One region of the Trichocoleus sp. ST-U2 genome, then DNA from elsewhere that is predicted to be linked to it. Evidence: predicted binding sites of a transcription regulator. Region 1 holds the regulator's gene; each other region holds the start of a gene.
What was found. Region 1 encodes NtcA, which controls nitrogen genes in cyanobacteria. Its sites were predicted from a motif close to TTTGTANNNNNNNNTACAAA; they were not measured.
Positions count from the first base shown of each region.

Region 2: the regulator NtcA is predicted to act here: its motif matches at 4,057-4,076, upstream of NC996_RS04930 (ferredoxin--nitrite reductase).
Region 3: the regulator NtcA is predicted to act here: its motif matches at 1,619-1,638, upstream of NC996_RS15475 (DUF4327 family protein).

Region 1 covers NZ_JAMPJY010000023.1:56,594-63,446, forward strand. The annotation lists gene NC996_RS16320 (WG repeat-containing protein) at 1-935, shown strand, start outside; gene hisB (imidazoleglycerol-phosphate dehydratase HisB) at 1,066-1,710, opposite strand; gene fabI (enoyl-ACP reductase FabI) at 1,864-2,640, opposite strand; gene ntcA (global nitrogen regulator NtcA) at 3,020-3,691, shown strand; gene NC996_RS16340 (DUF3084 domain-containing protein) at 3,939-5,540, shown strand; gene NC996_RS16345 (pre-16S rRNA-processing nuclease YqgF) at 5,615-6,019, shown strand; gene NC996_RS16350 (DUF3146 family protein) at 6,076-6,339, opposite strand; gene NC996_RS16355 (GTP-binding protein) at 6,615-6,853, shown strand, end outside.
Region 2 covers NZ_JAMPJY010000005.1:114,627-121,479, forward strand. The annotation lists gene NC996_RS04915 (anthranilate synthase component I family protein) at 1-418, opposite strand, end outside; gene NC996_RS04920 (photosystem I reaction center subunit II PsaD) at 857-1,282, opposite strand; gene NC996_RS04925 (DICT sensory domain-containing protein) at 1,454-3,703, opposite strand; gene NC996_RS04930 (ferredoxin--nitrite reductase) at 4,178-5,713, shown strand; gene NC996_RS04935 (CmpA/NrtA family ABC transporter substrate-binding protein) at 5,794-6,853, shown strand, end outside.
Region 3 covers NZ_JAMPJY010000021.1:78,457-85,309, forward strand. The annotation lists gene NC996_RS15465 (hypothetical protein) at 1-235, shown strand, start outside; gene NC996_RS15470 (hypothetical protein) at 483-875, shown strand; gene NC996_RS15475 (DUF4327 family protein) at 1,297-1,539, opposite strand; gene NC996_RS15480 (glycoside hydrolase family 3 N-terminal domain-containing protein) at 1,835-3,505, opposite strand; gene rbfA (30S ribosome-binding factor RbfA) at 3,511-3,912, opposite strand; gene NC996_RS15490 (DUF751 family protein) at 3,964-4,170, opposite strand; gene NC996_RS15495 (hypothetical protein) at 4,265-4,426, opposite strand; gene NC996_RS15500 (DNA adenine methylase) at 4,533-5,366, shown strand; gene NC996_RS15505 (SOS response-associated peptidase) at 5,525-6,193, shown strand; gene NC996_RS15510 (DUF3616 domain-containing protein) at 6,367-6,853, shown strand, end outside.

The DNA of each region.
Region 1 (6,853 bases):
CTGATTCATTTTCAGAAGAGCTAGCAGCAGTCAAAATAGACGGCAAATGGGGCTATCTTGATAATAAAGGCAACTTCGCAATCAAACCTCAATTTGATAATGCCGAATCTTTTTTCCAAGGGTTAGCGGCTATCAAACTAAAGAACAAGTGGGGCTATATCAACAAGAGTGGCAACTTAGTCATTAAACCAAAATATGATTTGGCTAAGAATTTTTCTCAAGGGCTGGCAGCGGTAAAGATAGATGGAAAGTGGGGATATATTGATAAGAAAGGGAACTTGGTAATTAACCCAAAATTTGATTTTGCTGAATCTTTTTCTATAAGCGATCGCACTGCGTTAGCGCTGGCGGCGGTAGAAATCGGTAAAAAGTGGGGCTATATCGGCAAGAAAGGCAACTTCGCCATTCAGCCCCAGTTTGATGTTGCCGAATCTTTTTCTATAAGCGATCGCAGTGAATCAGCCCTAGGACTCGCGCCAGTCAAAAAAGACAACAAATGGGGCTATATCGATAATCGGGGAGACGTTATTGTTCCGTTGGAATTTGAGGAAGCTAAGTTTTTTTCGGAAGGACTAGCAGTGATATCCAGTAATAATAAGTGGGGCTATATTGACAAAATGGGATATCTTGTTATTCCACTCCAATTTGATTGGGCTGGGGACTTTTCTCAAGGGCTGGCGGGCATAACGATAGACACTAAGGTAGGCTATATTGACAAGGCAAGCAATGTTGTCATTCCCCCACAATTTGATAATATTTATAACTTTTCAGAAGACCTAGCAGCGGTAAAGAACGGCGACAAATGGGGCTATATCAATAAGAGTGGCAAATTCGTAATTAAACCCCAATTTGATAGCGCTCAATCTTTTTCGCAAGGGCTAGCAAAAGTTAAGATTGGCAATAAATATGGCTATATCCGCAAACCTCTTCCATAAGTTCTCATTTCTGAAGACATAGAAGAATTGAGAGTCAGTGGTCGCGGAAACTTCAGCAGGATGAAGCGAGAGCCTGGTGAGGATTTCCCCGGCTCTCGTTGCCTTTATCGGAGTGTATTTGCAAGGAAACCTATAACACGCCTTTAGAACTGGGGATCGTACCGCCACGACGGGGATCAACTTCGATTGCCATGCGGAGCGATCGCGCAAACGCTTTGAACGTCGCTTCAATAATGTGGTGCGAATTAATTCCATCTAGTTGGCGAATGTGCAGCGTCATCTGGCTGTGATTGACCAACGCCACAAAAAATTCCCGCACCAGCTGGGTGTCATAAGTCCCGACTCGCTGAGTCGGAATCTCTAAGCCATAGCTCAGATGAGGACGTCCGGAAAAATCTAACGCTACCTGAACCAACGCTTCATCGAGAGGGGCGAGGAAATTCCCAAATCGGACAATTCCTTTGCGATCGCCCAGTGCTTGATGCAACGCCATTCCTAGGGTAATTCCCACATCTTCATTGGTATGGTGGTCATCAATTTCCAAGTCTCCCGTCGCGGCTACATCCAAATCAATCAGGCTGTGAGAGGCGATTTGATGCAGCATATGGTCTAAAAACGGAATGCCGGTTTTGGCATTGCAAGTGCCATTCCCGTCTAATTTGACGGTGACGATAACATCCGTTTCGCCCGTCTTGCGGGGAACCCTTGCCATGCGAGGAGACAAAAGCTGTTCAATGCTTGGAGAAGGTGGAAATTGGCGATCGCGTGCCTGCATCGCAGATGCTCACTCAAGAAAATAAAGTTAAGTTTATTATCCTACGTTACTGAGCATCTGGGAGACGCGAAAGCCTTTAAAATGCAAAATTAAAAATTAAAAATTAGCAGAATCTTTGCTTTTTAATTTTTAATTTTTAATGTTTGATTCTTTTTACATCCCCATAATCTCGTATCCCGCATCGACATACAGCACCTGACCTGTAATGCCACTTGCCAAATCGCTACACAAGAAAGCAGCCGCATTTCCCACTTCTTTCTGAGTTACAGTGCGTCGCAGCGGTGCCACTTCCTCAACGTGATGGATCATATCCAGAATGCCACCTACCGCCGACGATGCCAAAGTACGGATGGGACCCGCCGAAATTGCATTCACGCGAATATTCTGCGGTCCTAATTCAGATGCCAGGTAACGGACACTCATTTCCAGTCCAGACTTGGCAATTCCCATCACGTTGTAGTTGGGGATCACCTTAACGCCGCCTAGATAAGTCAGCGTGACAATGCTGCCACCTTCTGTCATCAGTGGTTTTGCTGACCCAGCAAGTTGTACCAGCGAATAGGTACTAATTTCTAGAGCTTGGGTGAAGCCAGCACGAGTAGTGGTACTAAAATCACCTGATAAATCTTCCTTGTTCGCAAAAGCAAGACAATGGATCAGGATGTCTAGCTTGCCCCACTTATCGCGGATGGCGTCAAATGTAGACTGAATTTGGGTCTCATTCTGGACATCGCAGGGTAAAAATAAGCTGGGGTTGAGGGGTTCTACCAACTCTGCCACTTTTTTTTCAAAGCGGCCTCGGTCGTCTGGCAGGTAAGTCACTCCTAGATTCGCACCCGCTTGGTGCAGTTGCTGAGCAATCCCCCAGGCGATCGATCGATTGTTGGCAATGCCGGTGACAAGGGCGTTTTTTCCGGTTAAATCTAGCATAAATGTCGATTTTGAAGGCAATATTAGAGGATATCCGATTTAGGGGAGTATTCAAGATCGCGATCGCCCGGAGCAAGGCTGTCTAGTACGGGTAAGGAGCGTGCCTCCTTACTCACCATGCATCCCACCCGATAGCGCAGATACTGTCAAGATATCAACATTTTCCGTCATAATCTTACTTGCCTTGAGCAGGGAGAGAACTAAAGAAGGTAGCCGGGGAAACTACTTTAAAATTTTGTATCAAATAGCACAAAAACCGCTTGGAAGTCAGTTTATCTGTGTCTAATGTCAGAAAACTCTCATAGTTGTTTTGCTATGGTTAAAGTTCCTCCGACAGAAAGTTGCAGAAGTCTGTAGGGCAGCATTTAGGAAAAAGGAAGTGGCAGTGACGCAAGATAGACCGCTAGCAGCTGTGTTCCGTCAACTGGGAGGTGGGGCGTTTCCACCCGTGGTGGAAACTTTTGAGCGGGGCAAGACGATCTTTTTCCCAGGAGACCCGGCTGAACGGGTATACTTTTTGCTCAAAGGTGCAGTAAAGCTGTCTCGCGTGTATGAAGCTGGGGAAGAAATTACCGTGGCGCTGCTGCGAGAAAACAGCGTTTTTGGAGTACTGTCCTTAATTACAGGGCATCGTTCGGATCGGTTTTATCACGCTGTAGCATTTACGCCAGTGGAGCTGCTTTCGGCACCGATCGATCAGGTAGAGCAATCGCTCAAGGATAATCCGGAGCTATCGATGTTGATGCTGCGAGGGCTTTCTTCGCGCATTTTGCAAACAGAAATGATGATTGAGACATTAGCTCACCGAGATATGGGATCGCGCTTGGTGAGTTTTCTATTGATTCTGTGCCGTGATTTTGGCGTTCCTACCGCCAATGGAATTACGATCGATCTGAAGCTTTCTCATCAAGCGATCGCTGAAGCAATTGGCTCCACTAGGGTAACAGTCACCCGCTTACTGGGAGATTTGCGGGAGGAAAAAATGATTTCTATCCACAAGAAAAAAATTACGGTACACAACCCAGTTACACTGAGTCAGCAGTTTACTTGAAAACAGCTAGAGGCTTTGGTCAGGTTGTCGGTTAGGTTGTCGGTTAAAACGGCATGGTAGCGCGAGCAAGTTATCAAGTTTTAACATTTAGTCGGGAGTTCAGTTAAAAGGTCTCAGGTTTTAAGCGGATAGTTTTCAACCTTGCAACCTTTAACCTTTCCGATTTCACCTTCGATCTTTAATTCCTGTTAACCCTTTCTCTAGCCTGCGATGCGATAGGCTGTAACTGGAATGACTGTAGCAGACAATGACCGACAGTGCGCTCTTCCTGATTTTGTCTATTTTAGTGTTGGGAAGCGTCATCGCAACGGTAGGCGATCGCATTGGCACGCGCGTGGGAAAAGCACGCCTGTCGTTGTTCAATCTGCGTCCCCGCAAAACAGCTGTTTTAGTAACGATTCTAACGGGACTAACGATTTCTGCCTCAACACTGACAATCATCTTTGCGACAAGCGAACAATTGCGGATTGGAGTTTTTAGACTCCAAGAAGTGCAGAAAAAACTCAAGACAGCAAGTAAGGATATTGCTAAAGCGAACGAGCAGAAACGGAAAACCGAAAGCGAACTTGCTAAAACCGCCGCCCAAAAAGAGCAAGTAGAGAAGGAACTCGCTCAAGCTCGCACCCAGCAATCTGTCGCTCAGCAGCGCTTAGATGCGATTAATCGATCTTTGGCAGCTGCGCTGGCTAAACAAGGCCAGACGGAGGCGCAACTAAATCAGACTCAAAGCGAACTGACCCGGGTTGCCAGCAGCTTTCAGCAAACCCAAAAACAGCTTACATCTGTCTCAGGGCAAGCCAAGACGCTACGTTCCGAAATCCAACAACTTCAAGCAGAACGCCAAGAATTGCTCCAGCAGCGAAATCAAGTCAGAGCTGAAATTACTGAATTCAAAGCGAAAGTGACTCAGCGCGACCAAAAAATTGCCCAGCAAGACCGAGCAATTAGCCAACGCGATGAGCAAATTCTCAAGCGGGATCAAGCCCTTGTCGAACTTGATGAGAAACTTGCTGCCTTTCGGAAGAGCCTGAGCGATCGCGATGAGCAAATTGCCCAGCGAGACAAAGCCTTATCTCTACTTGACAACAAAATTTCTCAACGAGATGAGGTGATTGCCCAGCGAGAAAATCGCCTTAAAGAACTCGAAAAACAACAAGCTTCCCTAGAGCAGGAAGTGGCAACCTTAGAACAGTATTACCAGTCTTATCAAACTTTGCGTCAGGGTAGTCTGGCACTGCTGCGCGGTCAGGTTCTGGCGGCTGGCGTTTTTCGTATTGTCGAGCCAGCCGCAGCCCGACAGGTCATCGAGCAGCTGTTACGGGAAGCGAATCGGACAGCGATTAAAGCGACCCAACCCGGTCTCAACAAGGTGGCGAACGAGCGGGTCGTGCAAATTACAGAGGCACAGGTAGAGCAACTGATCAACCAGATTCAGGATGGTCGAAACTATGTAGTCCGAGTTTTTTCGGCAGGGAACTATGTCCAGGGAGAAAAGCAGGTACAAGTCTTTGCAGACGCCGCACCCAATCAAGTTGTATTCCGCACTGGTGAAGTCGTAGCAACGACATCTGCCGATCCTTCAAACATGACCGACCAACAAATTCGGCAGCGGATTGACCTGCTGCTTGGAGCATCCCAGTTCCGAGCCACTCGCGCGGGGATTTTGGGCGATACAGTTCAGGTTGGCGACAATCGAATTGTTAGCTTGATTCGGTTTATCGAGCAGTTGAAAAAGCACAATAAGCCGATTTCTCTGAAAGCGGTCGTGGCAGAGGACGCCTATATTGCCGGACCCATGAAATTAAATTTGGAGGCAGTTGAAGACGGAGAAGTTGTGGTGAGGATGTAATTTATTAGTCATGAGTGATGAGATGATGACTAATGGCAATTAACCATTCGTAAATTAGCAATTAGCCAATTCAGATGATTTTAGGGTTCGATCCAGGGCGCGATAAGTGTGGTTTAGCCGTAGTGGGGAAAGACAATTCTCTGCATTACCACCAGGTTGTACCAGCAGAAGCAGCGATCGCAACGATCCTTGACTTATGTGAAGAGTACCCAATTGATACTCTGGTGATGGGCGATCAAACCACTTCCAAAAGTTGGAAAAAGAAACTTCAGCAATTCCCAACGTTGGTGCCGATTGTCCTGGTAGATGAGCGCTACAGTACATTGGAAGCACGCGATCGCTATTGGCAAATGTACCCTCCCCAAGGTTTAGGACGCCTGATTCCCCAAGGGATGCGGAGTCTACCCCGACCAATCGATGACATTGTTGCCATCCTCCTCATCGAAAGATACATGAAGCAACGAGAGACGAGGAACTAGGAAACTCTGTCATTCTTAACTTTCTTAATTTAAACTGAACTCAAAACTCAAAACTTTTAAAGTTCCGCCCGGATCGTAAACGCATAGTCCCCTCCAGGCTCTAGCTGGTAATCTTTCTGTTCTAAAAATCGACCCAGAGGTTCCTGAATTAAAGCGCGTCCCAAAGAGGGTGTCACCGACAATTGACCCTGTCGGAAACACCACTGGAACTGCCATTCATATTCCGCCGCCGTGACTTCCCCTGCCAGAAAGCCCCGTTGCCAGGAAAGATGGGTAATTCGGACGTGGGCAGTAGTTTGAGGTAAACGCTTAGAACTCACAATCGCTGTGCCGATCAAATACCTTCATTCAGCAACAATACTAAACTTATTGCGATCGCCTTCGAGATAACATCATTCTCACAGCTGATACTGAGCTGGCACGAACCGAGTAAAAATATCCCTCTGGATATGGAAAGTGCCAGACTAGATCGGTATTGACTAGGATGAAAGAAGAGTAACATCTGAGCAAAAAAGGTGCAATTTTGAGTCGTTTATCGTCTGACCGAACCCCAAATGCCAGCCAGTTCCCTTCACAAACCCCGGACGCGACAGATTTGGATCGGGAACTAGATAACGCCATTTTGAGCTTTGATGACATCCAAGCAGAACTGAATTACAAAAAGGCGCAAAATGCTCTGCGAGACTTGGTAGATAACCTGGATCTCACTCCTCAAGAGCGGACGGGACTGGAATCCGAGATTAATGATTTGGCAACGATGCTGGAGAAGTTAGATCGATCGGTCGTCCAGATTGCCGCCTTTGGGATGGTGGGACGGGGTAAATCTTCAGTACT
Region 2 (6,853 bases), on a different contig from region 1:
AAATCGGCACGCGCAGCTCTATCCAGTTAATTAGTTCATAACCCCAGAAGCCAAATAATCCGCCGATTCCGGGCGGCAATTGGGGCAACGTTACCGGGTGAAACGGCTTTAGGCAGTAAGCTAATGCCTGAAACGGATCGCCTTCAAACGCGATCGCTCTCCCGTCACGGTGGGTTTGCGTCGTTTTATTTCCTCTCGCCTCCAACACCCACAAAGGATCGCAGCCGACAAAACTGTAGCGACCTACTTTTTCCCCACCTTCCACGGATTCCAGTAAAAAGCTATAAGGCTGTCCAGCACAGACTTTGTACCAAGCAGACACGGGTGTATCTAGGTCTGCCACCCATTCCTGATACACCGGCACAAAATTACCCTGTTTAGCCAGATCGGAAAATTGGGAAAAATCAGGAAAAATCATAATTTTCTTGCGTTCTGGATCGAGGCGATTCGCCCTAGCGCCGCCATTATTCATCCAGGTTAAAACAGAAATGGGCGCAAATGGGAAAAGGGAAGAACCAGACGCTTTAGTTCATCCTTCATCTTTCTCCTTTAGACTCTCGTATTTTTGTTTTATCTAATTTCCCCAACTTATCGGGGAGTCTTGGAGGATAAGTCGTGGGGAGCAAATATAGCAGTTCTCAGTTGGGTGGAATATCTTGCGGTTCTAATGTTTGATAGGCGCTTTTGGATTGTCATGCTCCTACAGATGTATCGCACCCAAATGAGAATTGCGATATCTGAATTCAAACTGTTAACCCAACAGAATTGCCCTTGCTTGGCCCATTTATCGCATCATCTTTAACGGACAAAGTAGGGTGGATGCCCACCCTACTGATGCTAAATAATTAAAAAGGTGCTAAACGTCGTAAGTCGCACGACCGCTAAACTTAATCGTTGGCGGTTCCGGGTTGCTGCCAATGTTCCGTTCTACCTTATTCACATAAGGACGACCTTGATTGACTTTCTCTGGGAAGACGCCATCCTTCGGATGCAGATACTCCATTTCACCGTTCGGGAAGACACGGTAAATCTTGTAGTTGTTGATTTTGAACTTGGCTCGGAGTACCTGACCGCCTAACATGATGCAGTATTCTTTACGTGCTAGGTATAGCACGTTATCACCTTGGTTCATGATGGCAGAGCCACCAGTGGGCAATTCAAATACTTGCTGTTTCGGGCTTGTCCAAGTGATGGCGTACTTTTCTTCTAGTTCAGCTTTGGTGAGCAAACCGCCGGTACCGCCGCCAAATATGGGGGTTTGTCCAGTAAGAGTTTCTGGCATAGATTTTTCTCCCAACGTTTTAGGGCATCCTATCACCGAGGCAAGGCCTGTCTTGCGAGTCTGTCAAGAACTGTAACAGTTTGTCATTAGCCATTTAGTCATGAGTCATTTAGTCATTAGTCATGGGTCATTAGTCAAGCACTGCTGACTACTAATTGCTGACTAATTTCATCAAAGACTACTGACTGCTGACTGTCTTGCCGCGATAGGGACGGTAAAGTGAAACTGACTACCTTGGTCTTTACCGGCGGATTCAGCCCAAATTTCACCGCCCCAACCCGTGACAACTTGGCGACAAATCGCAAGTCCCAGACCAGTACCGCCAGTAGTTCGCCGCAGAGCGCCTTCTTCCTGATAGAACCGATCGAAGACAGCCTCCAGCCGGTTGGGTTCAATGCCACGACCTGTATCGGCAACCGTAACTTCAAGCATTGAGCTGTCGTTACACTCAGCGAGTATCGTAATTTTTCCTTGAGGCGTTGTAAATTTGCAAGCGTTGTCCAGCAGTTTGGCAAGCACCTCAACCAGCCACTCCCCATCCGCTCGTACTAAAGGCAGCGAATCAGACACTTTAGTAATAATCTTTGGTAGCTGACCATCGGAATTGCGGGCGCGGATACTGCTGAGGGCAAGATCGATGCACTCTGGCAGCGCTAGGGGTTCTGGATGCCATTGCACCCGACCACTTTCTAGGCGAGAAAGGGTGAGGAAATCTTGAACCAGTTTACGCATCCGCTCGGCGTCGGTGAGAGCGGTACTGAGCATCACTTGCCGCATCTCCGGGGGCATATCAGGTTCGCTCGCTAGACTTTCCAGGCAGACTTGGATAGTAGAGAGGGGGGTGCGGAGTTCGTGACCCGTAATTGCGACTAAGTTGCTGCGAGTGCGATCGAGAGCTTCTAGCTGTTGGTTGAGGTCTTCCAGGTTCGCGTAGGCTTCGGCTTGAATCAACGCCCCGGCGATTTGAATAGAAATGGCTTCTACAAGTTCTAGTTCGTCGTCCTGCCACTCGTAGGGGGTAGCACCGCAATGATGCAGCTCTACTATCCCCAGTAGTCGATCCTGATATAGCACTGGCATCATCAGCCAAGACTGAATAGCAAAGCGGCTCGCCAGAGTTTGAAGTGGGCGATTGGAAGGAAGTTCCGACACTCCTACCGATATTCCTGCCGACACTCCTACAATGCGAGGGTCGATATGAGTATCGGCAACATAAACTCGCTCTCGGTTCTGCACAACTTCCTGAAATAGAAGATTTTCCTGTAAAGGCCAATCCTGACCGAGTGCAGAGGCAAGTCGAGAATTCCCGTTATCGGTCACTTTCAAAAATTCATGGTTAATCGTGGCAGAAGTATCGATTTCCCCGGCACGATAAATCAGACACCGGCAAGCAAACAATGCCTGTCCTAATTCCTGTACGGCAATGGATAGAATTTCATCCGGGTGTAACGGCTGTCCCGTATGGCTACCCCGCCGGATGGCAGCCGTAATCGAGTTGACTAGGCGTTCTTTGCGTTCTTGGGCGGAAATTGAGCGATAAGCTTTGAGCAGCTTGTACTGCCCCGCTTGCAAGTAAGTGACTAGGCACTGAACAAAGGGGTCGGGATTGTCGGTTAGAGACTCTGGAGTTTGGGCGGAGGGTTCCTTTGCCGCCTGTGGCTGTACGGAGTTTTGAACTAAAAAATTCTGCCGATTCGCTGCTTCCCGATCGGTTTTTCCAAAGGAAGTTTCTAAAAACTCTCCCCTCGAAGGAATGCCGTAAATATTTCGTGCTTGAGCGAGCTTTTGAGCCAATTCCGGACGGTACTGCGAAATCCGATTGAGTAATAATTCAGCAACGATGCAACTGACTTGCCGATCGAACGTCCAGATTCCCTCAAACCGGCGGGCGGGGTCTATCCCTTCAAACGATGACATCCGCAATCGGGAGGTGGTTCGAGGAAGGTCAGAAGTGCGGCGGCTAGGGGAAAACGCGGGTGCGATTCCTTTTCTAGGTGCGGTCTTTCCTCTTACACCCTGACGCGATCGCCCATCCTCTGTTAGGTTTCGTTCTCGACAAACCAAGCAGGTAGCATAATTCTGCCCGATCACCACTAAGTGCCACTCTTGACTTAAACCATCGGTCGGCTCAAAAGCAACAGTTTCGTAAGCTTCCGAACTGTTGCTAAAGTCGGTTTCTGGGGCTGCCAGCACATATAACTGCTCTGTCCGTTCTGCAATCCGTCGATAACGGTGAGCTTCCTGACGATAGAAGCGCTCTCGCTGGAAACTGGCAATCACCAGATGCTGGTCTAAAGATGCCAGAACCTGGTCTTCCATCGCATGAGATAAGGCGATTAAGGAAGACTTGAAATACATTTGAGGTCGCAGCTGGGGCAGGACTTGCAGCAAATCTGCCAGCACAGAAGTCGGGATGATCATTTAGTAATTTGCCGAGTTTCGTACCCGTTCTATGCCTATCGTACAAAAGAGCGTTCCCTACTAACGGTTTGAATATTTCCTGGTAATCCGGTTTTAACGATTGTAAATTCTCACAAAATTGCTTAACTCCACGTTCAAGGGGAGGCAAATCACTTTTGTGTGAGTTTTCTTATTTGACGGCTGTGAGTTGCGGGAAACTCAATGATTGCATTGATAGGGGTTTTGGGGTCGCGATCGCTTCCCCAAAACCCCTCGCCACAAGAATTTCTTATGTAAATCATTAATCCTCCTTAAGGGGGATGTCATGACTAAATGGCATCCGATCGATGCAAAAACTTCATTCGTATTAACATTTTGTAATTTCTTATACGAATTTCACAGTTGAGTTTGCATAACTTATCATCAACGAGCAATTGACAAACACAAGATTATCCGTTTGCGGGCATTCGAGCGCCACGTAATGAGGACACACCCATGACAAGCACAGCCACGCCCACAGCAAGTCTTAATAAATTTGAAAAATTCAAAGCAGAGAAAGATGGTCTGGCGGTAAAGGCAGAAATTGAACATTTTGCCCAGGTTGGCTGGGAGGCGATGGACGAAACAGACCGCGACCACCGACTCAAGTGGGTAGGGATTTTCTTCAGACCCGTTACGCCCGGAAAATTTATGATGCGGATGCGGATGCCCAGCGGTCTCCTCACCAGCGATCAAATGCGAATGCTCGCCGAGATTGTGCAGCGTTACGGCGAAGATGGCAGCGGCGACATCACCACCCGGCAAAATATCCAACTGCGGGGAGTCCGAATCGAGGATGTGCCAGAAATTTTCCGACGGTTAGAGCGAGTCGGGATGACCAGCATTCAGTCGGGGATGGATAACGTCCGCAACATCACAGGTTCGCCAGTCGCGGGGATTGATGCGGATGAATTGTTTGATACGCGGAGTCTTGTGCAGCAAGTCCAGGACATGATTACGAATCATGGGGAAGGCAACAAAGCTTTCAGCAATCTGCCCCGGAAATTCAATATTGCGATCGCGGGTTGTCGCGACAACTCGGTTCACGCTGAAATCAACGACCTTGCTTTCGTCCCCGCCTACAAAGAGGGCATCTTTGGGTTTAATGTCCTCGTCGGTGGTTTGTTCTCTGCCAAACGGTGCGATGCTGCCATTCCCCTTAACGCTTGGGTGCATCCTGACGATGTTGTAGAGGTATGCCGAGCCGTTTTAGAAGTTTTTCGCGATCGCGGTCCCCGATCGAATCGGCACAAAGCACGGCTGATGTGGCTGATCGATGAATTGGGGTTAGGACAATTCCGAGCCTTGGTAGAAGAATATCTGGAGAAGCCCCTCCAACCAGCCGCCGAAAAGGACGAAATTGACTGGGAAAAGCGCGACCACATCGGCGTGTACCCCCAAAAGCAACCCGGCTTAAACTACGTCGGCTTACACGTTCCCGTGGGGCGTCTCTATGCCCAGGATATGTTTGACCTGGCTCGGATGGCTGAAGTTTACGGCAACGGCGAAATGCGGTTCACCGTTGAGCAAAATGTCATCATCCCGAATATTCCCGACTCGCGCTTAGACGCCTGCTTAGCCGAACCCCTGCTAGAACGATTCTCGATCAATCCCGATCCTTTAGCGCGATCGCTAGTCTCCTGCACCGGATCGCAGTTCTGCAACTTTGCCTTAATTGAAACTAAAAACCGTGCCCTGGCAACGATTGAAGAACTGGGAGCAGAATTATCTCTAACTAAACCCGTGCGGATTCACTGGACTGGTTGCCCCAACTCCTGCGGTCAGCCTCAAGTAGCCGACATCGGTTTGATGGGGACAAAAGTTCGCAAAAACGGCAAAACCTTAGAAGGTGTCGATCTTTACATGGGAGGCACAGTTGGTAAAGAAGCCCATTTGGGTACCTGCGTCCAGAAAAGCATTCCCTGCGAAGACCTCAAACCTGTATTGCGGAATTTATTGATCAAACAGTTTGGGGCGACTCCTCGCTTCTAGGAGTTGCAAAGAAGCTTTTAGCGACTCCCTACCACTAATTCCCGACTACGTACCACCGAGTTACCACTTCCAAGAGAAATATGAGCAGAGTTTCTAGACGGCAATTTATCATTACAGCAGGCGCAGCCACAGCCGGAAGCTTGCTAGCTCATGGCTGTAGTTCCGGCCCGACCGATAGCGCCAAGTCCGCTTCAAAATCCTCCCCCGTTGCCACCAGCACGGCAGCCAACGCGCCGAAAGTAGAAACAACCACCGCCAAGCTAGGATTTATTGCTCTAACGGATTCCGCGCCCCTAGTTGTAGCCCAGGAAAAAGGGTTGTTTGCCAAATACGGCATGACAGAGGTTGAGGTTGTCAAGCAAGCTTCCTGGCCCGTCACCCGCGATAACTTGGAGCTAGGCACAGCCGGTAACGCCGGTGGCATTGATGGGGCGCATATTTTATCCCCCATGCCTTACTTTATGAGCTTGGGACAAACCAAGAACAAGCAGCCAGTGCCGATGTACATCCTGGCGCGGTTGAATACCAATGGTCAAGCAATTTCTGTTGCCAATACTTACAAAGAATCCAAAGTTGGCTTAGACAGCAAAGGACTTAAAGAAGCCTTTACCAAAGCTGGGGGCAAAAATGACTTCAAGGCAGCCATTACCTATCCTGGTGGCACCCACGACCTCTGGATGCGCTACTGGTTAGCCGCAGGCGGCATCGATCCAAACAAGGATATTTCTACAGTCCCCGTACCACCGCCTCAGATGGTGGCGAATATGAAAACGGGCAACATGGAAGCCTTCTGTGTAGGCGAACCGTGGAACGCCCAGCTGGTGAACCAAGGGCAGGGTTACACCGCCTTGGTAACGGGAGAACTGTGGAAAGACCATCCCGAAAAAGCTTTTGCGATGCGGGCTGATTGGGTAGATAAAAATCCCAATTCTGCCAAAGCGCTGCTAATGGCAATCCAAGAAGCCCAGCAGTGGTGCGACAAGGCAGAAAACAAAGAAGAGATGTGCCAAATTGTCTCCCAAGCAAAATGGTTTAAAGTCCCAGCCAAAGATATTATCGAACGCTCCAAAGGCAACATTGACTACGGCGATGGTCGCCCGGTCGTGCAAAATAGTCCGCTACTGATGAAGTTCTGGTCAG
Region 3 (6,853 bases), on a different contig from region 1:
GAGTCTCAAAGTCATTGCAGGTGGCGGCGGCAAAACCAATCCCCAAAAACCAATGGAATATCGATACACGGGGGATGTCTTTCTAGAGATTTTCTGCAATCCTAATATCTGGCCGACTCCCTTTGCCGCTAAAGTTTTGATCTCCCTCCGAGATGACCGCATTCGCCTGACTACGGAGGCAGAACTCACTCGCTTAATTGAGGATGTTAATCAGTATTTAGAACAGATGGGCTAAAACTGGGCGGGCAAATGGTTGCTTTAGATTCTTTCTTAGGACGGATGCTACTCCCCTAAGAAGTCTGCAAAATGTCCCTTTGTGTGTGCTAAATGGTAGCATTAAGACGCCAGATCCTGCGTTTGTTTACTCGCTTGGCGGAAAGCCGAAAGCTAGAAACTTAAAAGTGAGTGGTGCCGAGCGGTTATTTATCGAAAGCGATCGCTAAGGGCTGTCTAACCTTCATTCAATCTGACTGATTTATCTAATGAACTCTAATAATCTGCTGGAGTTAGTACAAAAAGGATTTCGCGTTACTTTGGGTGCAACCGCTTCTCTAGTTGAGAGCGTACAAGACACTCAAAAGCGAGAGCAAAATCTTGAGCTGTTAAAGTCAGACGTCAATCTGGTGGTTCAACAACTAGCAGAAAAAGGAGAGATTACGGAGCTTGAAGCCCGCACTTTCCTGAATTCTCTAATGGCGCAAGCCAATGATGCAGCTAGCACACAATCTTCTGGAACTCCGAGCCGCCCTGCGACAACGCCGGTGACAACGGTTGCCCAGCCAGATACGCAATTGGAGCTAGAGGAGCTAACTGCACAAATTGCTGCAATGCGAACTGAGTTAGAAAAGCTGCGCGACCCCAACTCAGGGATTTAGGTCGGGGATTGCTAGCAGCTTTATCAAAGCATTTATTAGGCTTGCTCCTAGTAGCCTATCTGAAAGTTTGTGCTGAGCAAAACGAAGGAGTTGAAGTGTTGTCACGCATCTCGGTTTGAGCAGAGATCCTGCAAAGAGATTTGCGCGATCGCAGCGCGATTGTTGATCGCAACGTTACGCCAACGCTCCACTACGTTTTGCTCAGAATGGCATCTTCACTTTTTGGATAGGTCTAAGAAGCGAACTTAATTATTCGCACTAGAAAGAATCAGAATATTCTCCAAACCAGGCTAATTAAGAATCAACAGGTGAAAGAATAAAAGCAGTCTTTCCTTAAGTTGAGACAAGCGTGGAATCAAGCTTGTCCTGAGTTTCACTGTTTTCAGTGGAACTGTAGGATTGTCTTAAAGGTAAAAAAATATCAATCGTTGTCCCATTGTTCTTGCCCCATCAGATCGCCGATGCGATCGCGGAGTAAGATATTGCATCTTTCTAATTCACACTCAACACAAACCCACTCCCGTGCAGGGATGTACTGGCACAGAACGTAGATGGGTTGCTGACGAGTCACAATTCCTTTCTCCACTAATTGACGGGCTTCTTCTTGAAGAACGTCGATGGAGTATTGCACAGATGATTTAGGCGGCATTATATCAGCAGTCATGGTCTCAGCCTCGAAACTAACGAGCTACGACTATAACTTAATATAATCCAATACTGCCTAGCGCGGAAATAATTTTTGAACAGTATATCAAGTTACAAATGAATTTATTCGTTTAATAAGGATTTCAAAAGTCAGGGAACTTTGACATAAAAATATATCCTTATGCTGATGAAATTGTCGAAGAACGGATCTATTTATAATTAAGCCTGTATTTTCAAATTGAAGACACCGTAAATAATCGGTGATAACGGTTATGACATTGATTAACAAAATTAATCAATGTGCTGCACAGTTGCTAAATGCTTAGAGCTGGGGCACCGAACAAAACTTCAAGGGCGATCGCCTGAGCTGCTGGCATCTGTCCGTAAGAAAACACACAAGGGATGTGTGGGGGCAGGTGTGGGAGAAACTGTTCCAGAAGATAAGGACTGCCGTAAATCACTAGCGCTTGGAGTTCGGCATTGCCTAAGAGTTTTTTAAACAAGTCCTGAGCCAACGGTGTCAAGCCAGCACTGCCTCGGAAAGGATTCCCACGGATGAACAGCTGGAGTAGGGTTGGCTGGGCATTTAAACCCGATTTATGATAAAACACCCAGCCAGGAATTAAGGTGGTGTGGGGATCGAGTAGTTGGAGTTGATAGCCGTGCTGTTTTGGCAGAGCCACAGCCGGTGCTTGTTTATCGAGAAAATCACAATTCAGGGTGTCATCCACCACGATTAAGTTGCGTAAGTTGCCCTGACTGGGAAGTAAAGGAATTTCGCCATGAACGACGAGCGCCTCTCGCACGATGTTGGCAGATGTGGCGAGGGCGTGTGGTTGAGCTAGTTGGAGGAGATGGGGAGGGAATGGGGAAGGCGCTGGTTGGACTTCAGGCGCGATCGCCCTTGCCTCTACAGGCGGCTGTGCTGTGCCTTGTTGGACTCGGCGCTTGGCTGTCCAGATACGCTCAACAGAGGCACGAATTCGCGCCTCTGAAATGCGTCCCTGTGCTACCGCGTCGCACACCGCTTGGATAGCACCCGCAGGATCGACTGGCATCAGCAAAATATCTGCACCGGCTTCGACAGCTAAGACTGGAGCTTCATTTGCTCCATAGCGGTTGGCGATCGCTCCCATCACCAATGCATCGGTAACAATTAATCCTTCAAATCCCAGCTGTTGCCGCAGCAGTTGAGTCAAAATCGGTTGGGAAAGGGTGGCAGGGCGTTCGGCATCCCAAGCCGGGATCAGGAGATGGGCACTCATTACGGCATCTACACCGGAGGCTGTACCTGTACCGATTGCTTCTTGAAACGGCAGTAACTCAATCTCAGCCAGTCGTGCCGGGGAATGGGGCAAGACGGGCAAATCTAGATGGGAATCCACCGCCGTATCGCCATGTCCGGGAAAATGCTTAGCAGTCGTTAACACCGGATAAGCTTTCGCCCCCCGGATGAAAGCAGACGCTAGTTGAGTCACTTCCTCTGGGTTTTCGCCAAATGCCCGGACGTTAATCACTGGATTATTAGGATTGTTATTCACATCCACAACCGGCGCAAGCACCCAGTTGATGCCAATTGCTAGGGCTTCTGAGGCGATGATGCCTCCCATTTGTTCGGCGTATTTCAAGGCAAGAGAGGCATCTTTCCGGAATACTGCCCCGATTGCCATCGGTGGCGGAAACCAAGTTGCCCCAGAAAAGCGTTGTCCGACGCCTTCTTCAATATCAGCCGCGATCAGCAAGGGGGTTTTTGCCCAATCTTGGAGTTGTTGCGATCGCAGTGCTAATTCTCCAGCACTGCCTCCCAACAAAATGACCCCCCCGACGCCCAAATCCTGCACCCAGTGTTGCAGAACTGCCGCCGGGGGTTCCCAATCTGGATACTGAATTTGGTGGTCGAACAGGTAGCCTGACGCCCGTACCACGACCATTTGCGCTACCTGTTCTGCTAGAGAGAGCGATTCCCACTCCGGCAGCAATGCCACAGATTTCAATCTTCTGCCTCAACGATGTCTTCTTCTTCCACTCTCGCAGCCGGACGGTCTTGATTAAGCTGATTCAACAAAGACAAAATGCGATCGCCTCTTTCCAGAGAACGATCTTCCTGAAACAGTAACTCTGGTGTCCGACGCAGTCGCAACCGTTGACCGAGTTCGCTGCGGACAAAGCCAGTTGCTGCTCTTAACCCAGCCATCGTTTCTACCTTTGCTTCCTCGGTGCCATAGATGCTGACGAAGATTTTAGCGTGTTGTAGGTCGCCTGACACATCCACATCGGTGACGCTGACCATGCCAGCACCCACGCGATCATCTTTGATTTCGGTTAGCAGCATTTGGCTGATTTCGCGTTTAATCAATGCGGCAACGCGAGAAACGCGGCGACTTGTAGCCATAATCATCTGCTGCCTTTAAGACAGTGTGAGCAATGCTTTTACTCATCCTACCTAAATCGGACTCACTCCCAGCATCGCCCGTAGGGTTAGGGTAATAAAAGTTAAGGCTGCCACCAGAAAGCCCATCAAAGCGATCGCGCTGGTTCGATTTTGGAGTAGCGGTTTCAACCACCCAAAGGTATAAAAGAATACCCCTAGGATAATGGTGACAAAGTAGCGGGGGTAGCGAGAGATATTTTCCCAAAAGCCATCAAACATATTATTTAAAGTAGCCGACACAAAAAGCGGCGATAAGTCACTGCATCTTAACTGGTAACATTTGTCTGCGAGTTCGACAAGCTCGGCATCGCCCCTAAATGGGGTTTCGTCGAGAGATGGTTCGCCAAGCGTTCGGTGGTAGCAGGTTACTACCCGCTATATTTGTCCAACCGCGACCCATTGACTCATAACACATTGCCCGATAACACACGGACTCATAAGAGCGATCGCGTGTTTTGGTCGCGGTGATAGTCATTTTTTTCCTCTTGTCGAACCCGCTAGGTATTCTAAATTAAATCATATCCCCCCACTTCCACAACAACTGTTACAAACGCTTTAATTTTTTTAGATAGCTAGAAGCAATGTCAACTCAGGCGACACAACAAGAAATAGCGCGTCCCTTTCTAAAATGGGCTGGTGGGAAAAGCCAGCTAATTCAGCAATATATTCCCTATTTTCCCCCAAAATTTACAACTTACTATGAGCCATTTTTGGGTGGCGGCGCTCTTTTCTTTCATTTATTGCCGAAAGTATCTATTTTGACGGATATTAATGGCGAGTTAGTCAATGTTTTCCGATGTGTAAGGGATGAAGTAGGACCGCTAATTGAATTCTTGCACCAGCATCAAATGAATCATAGTAAGGAGTATTATTACTGCGTGCGATTGATGCAACCTAACACCCCTCTAGAAAGAGCTGCTCGATTTATTTACCTCAACAAAACTTGCTTTAACGGATTATATCGAGAAAACTCAAAAGGGGAATTTAATGTTCCCATTGGGAAATACAAAAATCCAAAGATTTGTAATCCAGCTTTACTCAGATCGGTTTCCGCTGCGCTTCAGAGTGCCCTGATTGATGTTAGACCTTTTGAAGCTGTCTTGCAATCTGCAAAGACCGCTGAAGATTTTGTTTTCTTTGACCCACCTTATTATCCTCTAAGCCCTACTAGTAACTTTACCGCCTATAGCCGTAATTCTTTTAATGAAGCTGACCAAATTCGGCTTAGGGATGTCTTTGCAGAGCTTGCGAATCGTGGTGTCAAAGTGATGCTTTCTAATTCTGACTGTCTGTTTATCCGAGAAATTTACAGCAATTTTAATATTTATGAAATATCAGCTTCCAGAATGATTAATTCCAACGCTAGAAAACGGGGTAAAATATCTGAATTATTAATCACATCTTATGCAAGATAACTGTTTACCCATAAAATAACGTAAAGTATTTGCCGTACAATTTTATTGAATTATTGGTATTTGTTATAATAGGATGTATATATTATTCGACCGTTGAGTGTTAATTGCTCGATTGAAATAAGGTTGCAAATTTGTAATTTACCGCGTGGGATAGAAGTATGTGTGGAAGATTTACCCAAAGTAAGTCCGCTGAGACAATCGCCCAAGCATTCCAGGTAAATGATGTTCCTCTCCTGACGCCTCGTTATAACATTGCCCCTACCCAGTCAGTACAGACAGTTTTACAAAATACAGAACAGTCTCAACGACAGTTCAAGATGTTGCATTGGGGGCTGATTCCCCGCTGGGCAAAAGACACCAAAATGGGAGCAAAGCTAATTAATGCACGGGCGGAAACGGTGGCAGAAAAACCAGCTTTTCGGGCAGCTTTTAAACAACGCCGTTGCTTAGTCGTGGCGGATGGTTTTTATGAGTGGAAGCAGCAAGACGGGAAAAAGCAGCCATTTTATTGTCGCGTCAATGATGGACAACCTTTCGGCTTTGCTGGTTTGTGGGAGCATTGGGAAGGAGAGGATGGTGAGGAAATAGATTCTTGCACAATTTTGACAACAGAACCCAATGAGGTAATGCGCCCGATTCACAACCGAATGCCAGTCATTCTCGATCCAAAAGATTATGATTTGTGGTTGGATTCACAGGTGCAAAAGCCGGAGTTATTACAGCCTTTGTTGCGTCCATATTCAGCAGAAGAAATGGCAACTTATCCAGTCAGCACAAAGGTAAATAAACCAATGAATGATACGGCGGAGTTGATCAATAGCCTCTAAGCGATCGCACTCTCAAGATAGTCGGGTGAGCATCGATCGCCTTACCTTCCAGTTTGCCTCCTCAAATACTTCCAAAACTTCTGTCTTCCGGTAGAGGGTAAAAACCAGTTAAGCGTGAGCTATGCTGGCAGTGATTTCTATCGAGTCCAAACCGTTTTAGGAAAGCAGCCGTTATGCCAGAAAGTTTCTTGCTCAGCCGCGTACTAATTCGCTTCAACGGCAAAGCTGATGAACCTCTTAGCCAAGATTTATCAGCGGCTGCTTTGACACCTGATGGCAGCTTGTGGGTAGGTTCTGATGAAACGAGAACGATTGAGCGCTTATCCCCTGTCGAGCCATATATCTTCAGCAAACATCAGCAATTTTTTGTAAAAGATTTCATCGATTTAGCCGATCCGGAAGGCGAAATCGATATCGAGGGAATGGATTATACAAACCATTATCTTTGGTTCATCGGTTCCCACAGTACAAAGCGTAAAAAAATAAAGGGCAAAGACCTTGAGAAGGATCTTGATAAACTAGCAACCATAAAGTTTGAACCAAACCGTTATTTACTTGCCCGGATTCCTGTAGTAAAAGGTGAATTAGTTAAATCAGTCTCTCACCCAGAACAGCCAGATAAAAAACTGACAGCAGCCTGTCTGCAAAAAATAGGAAATA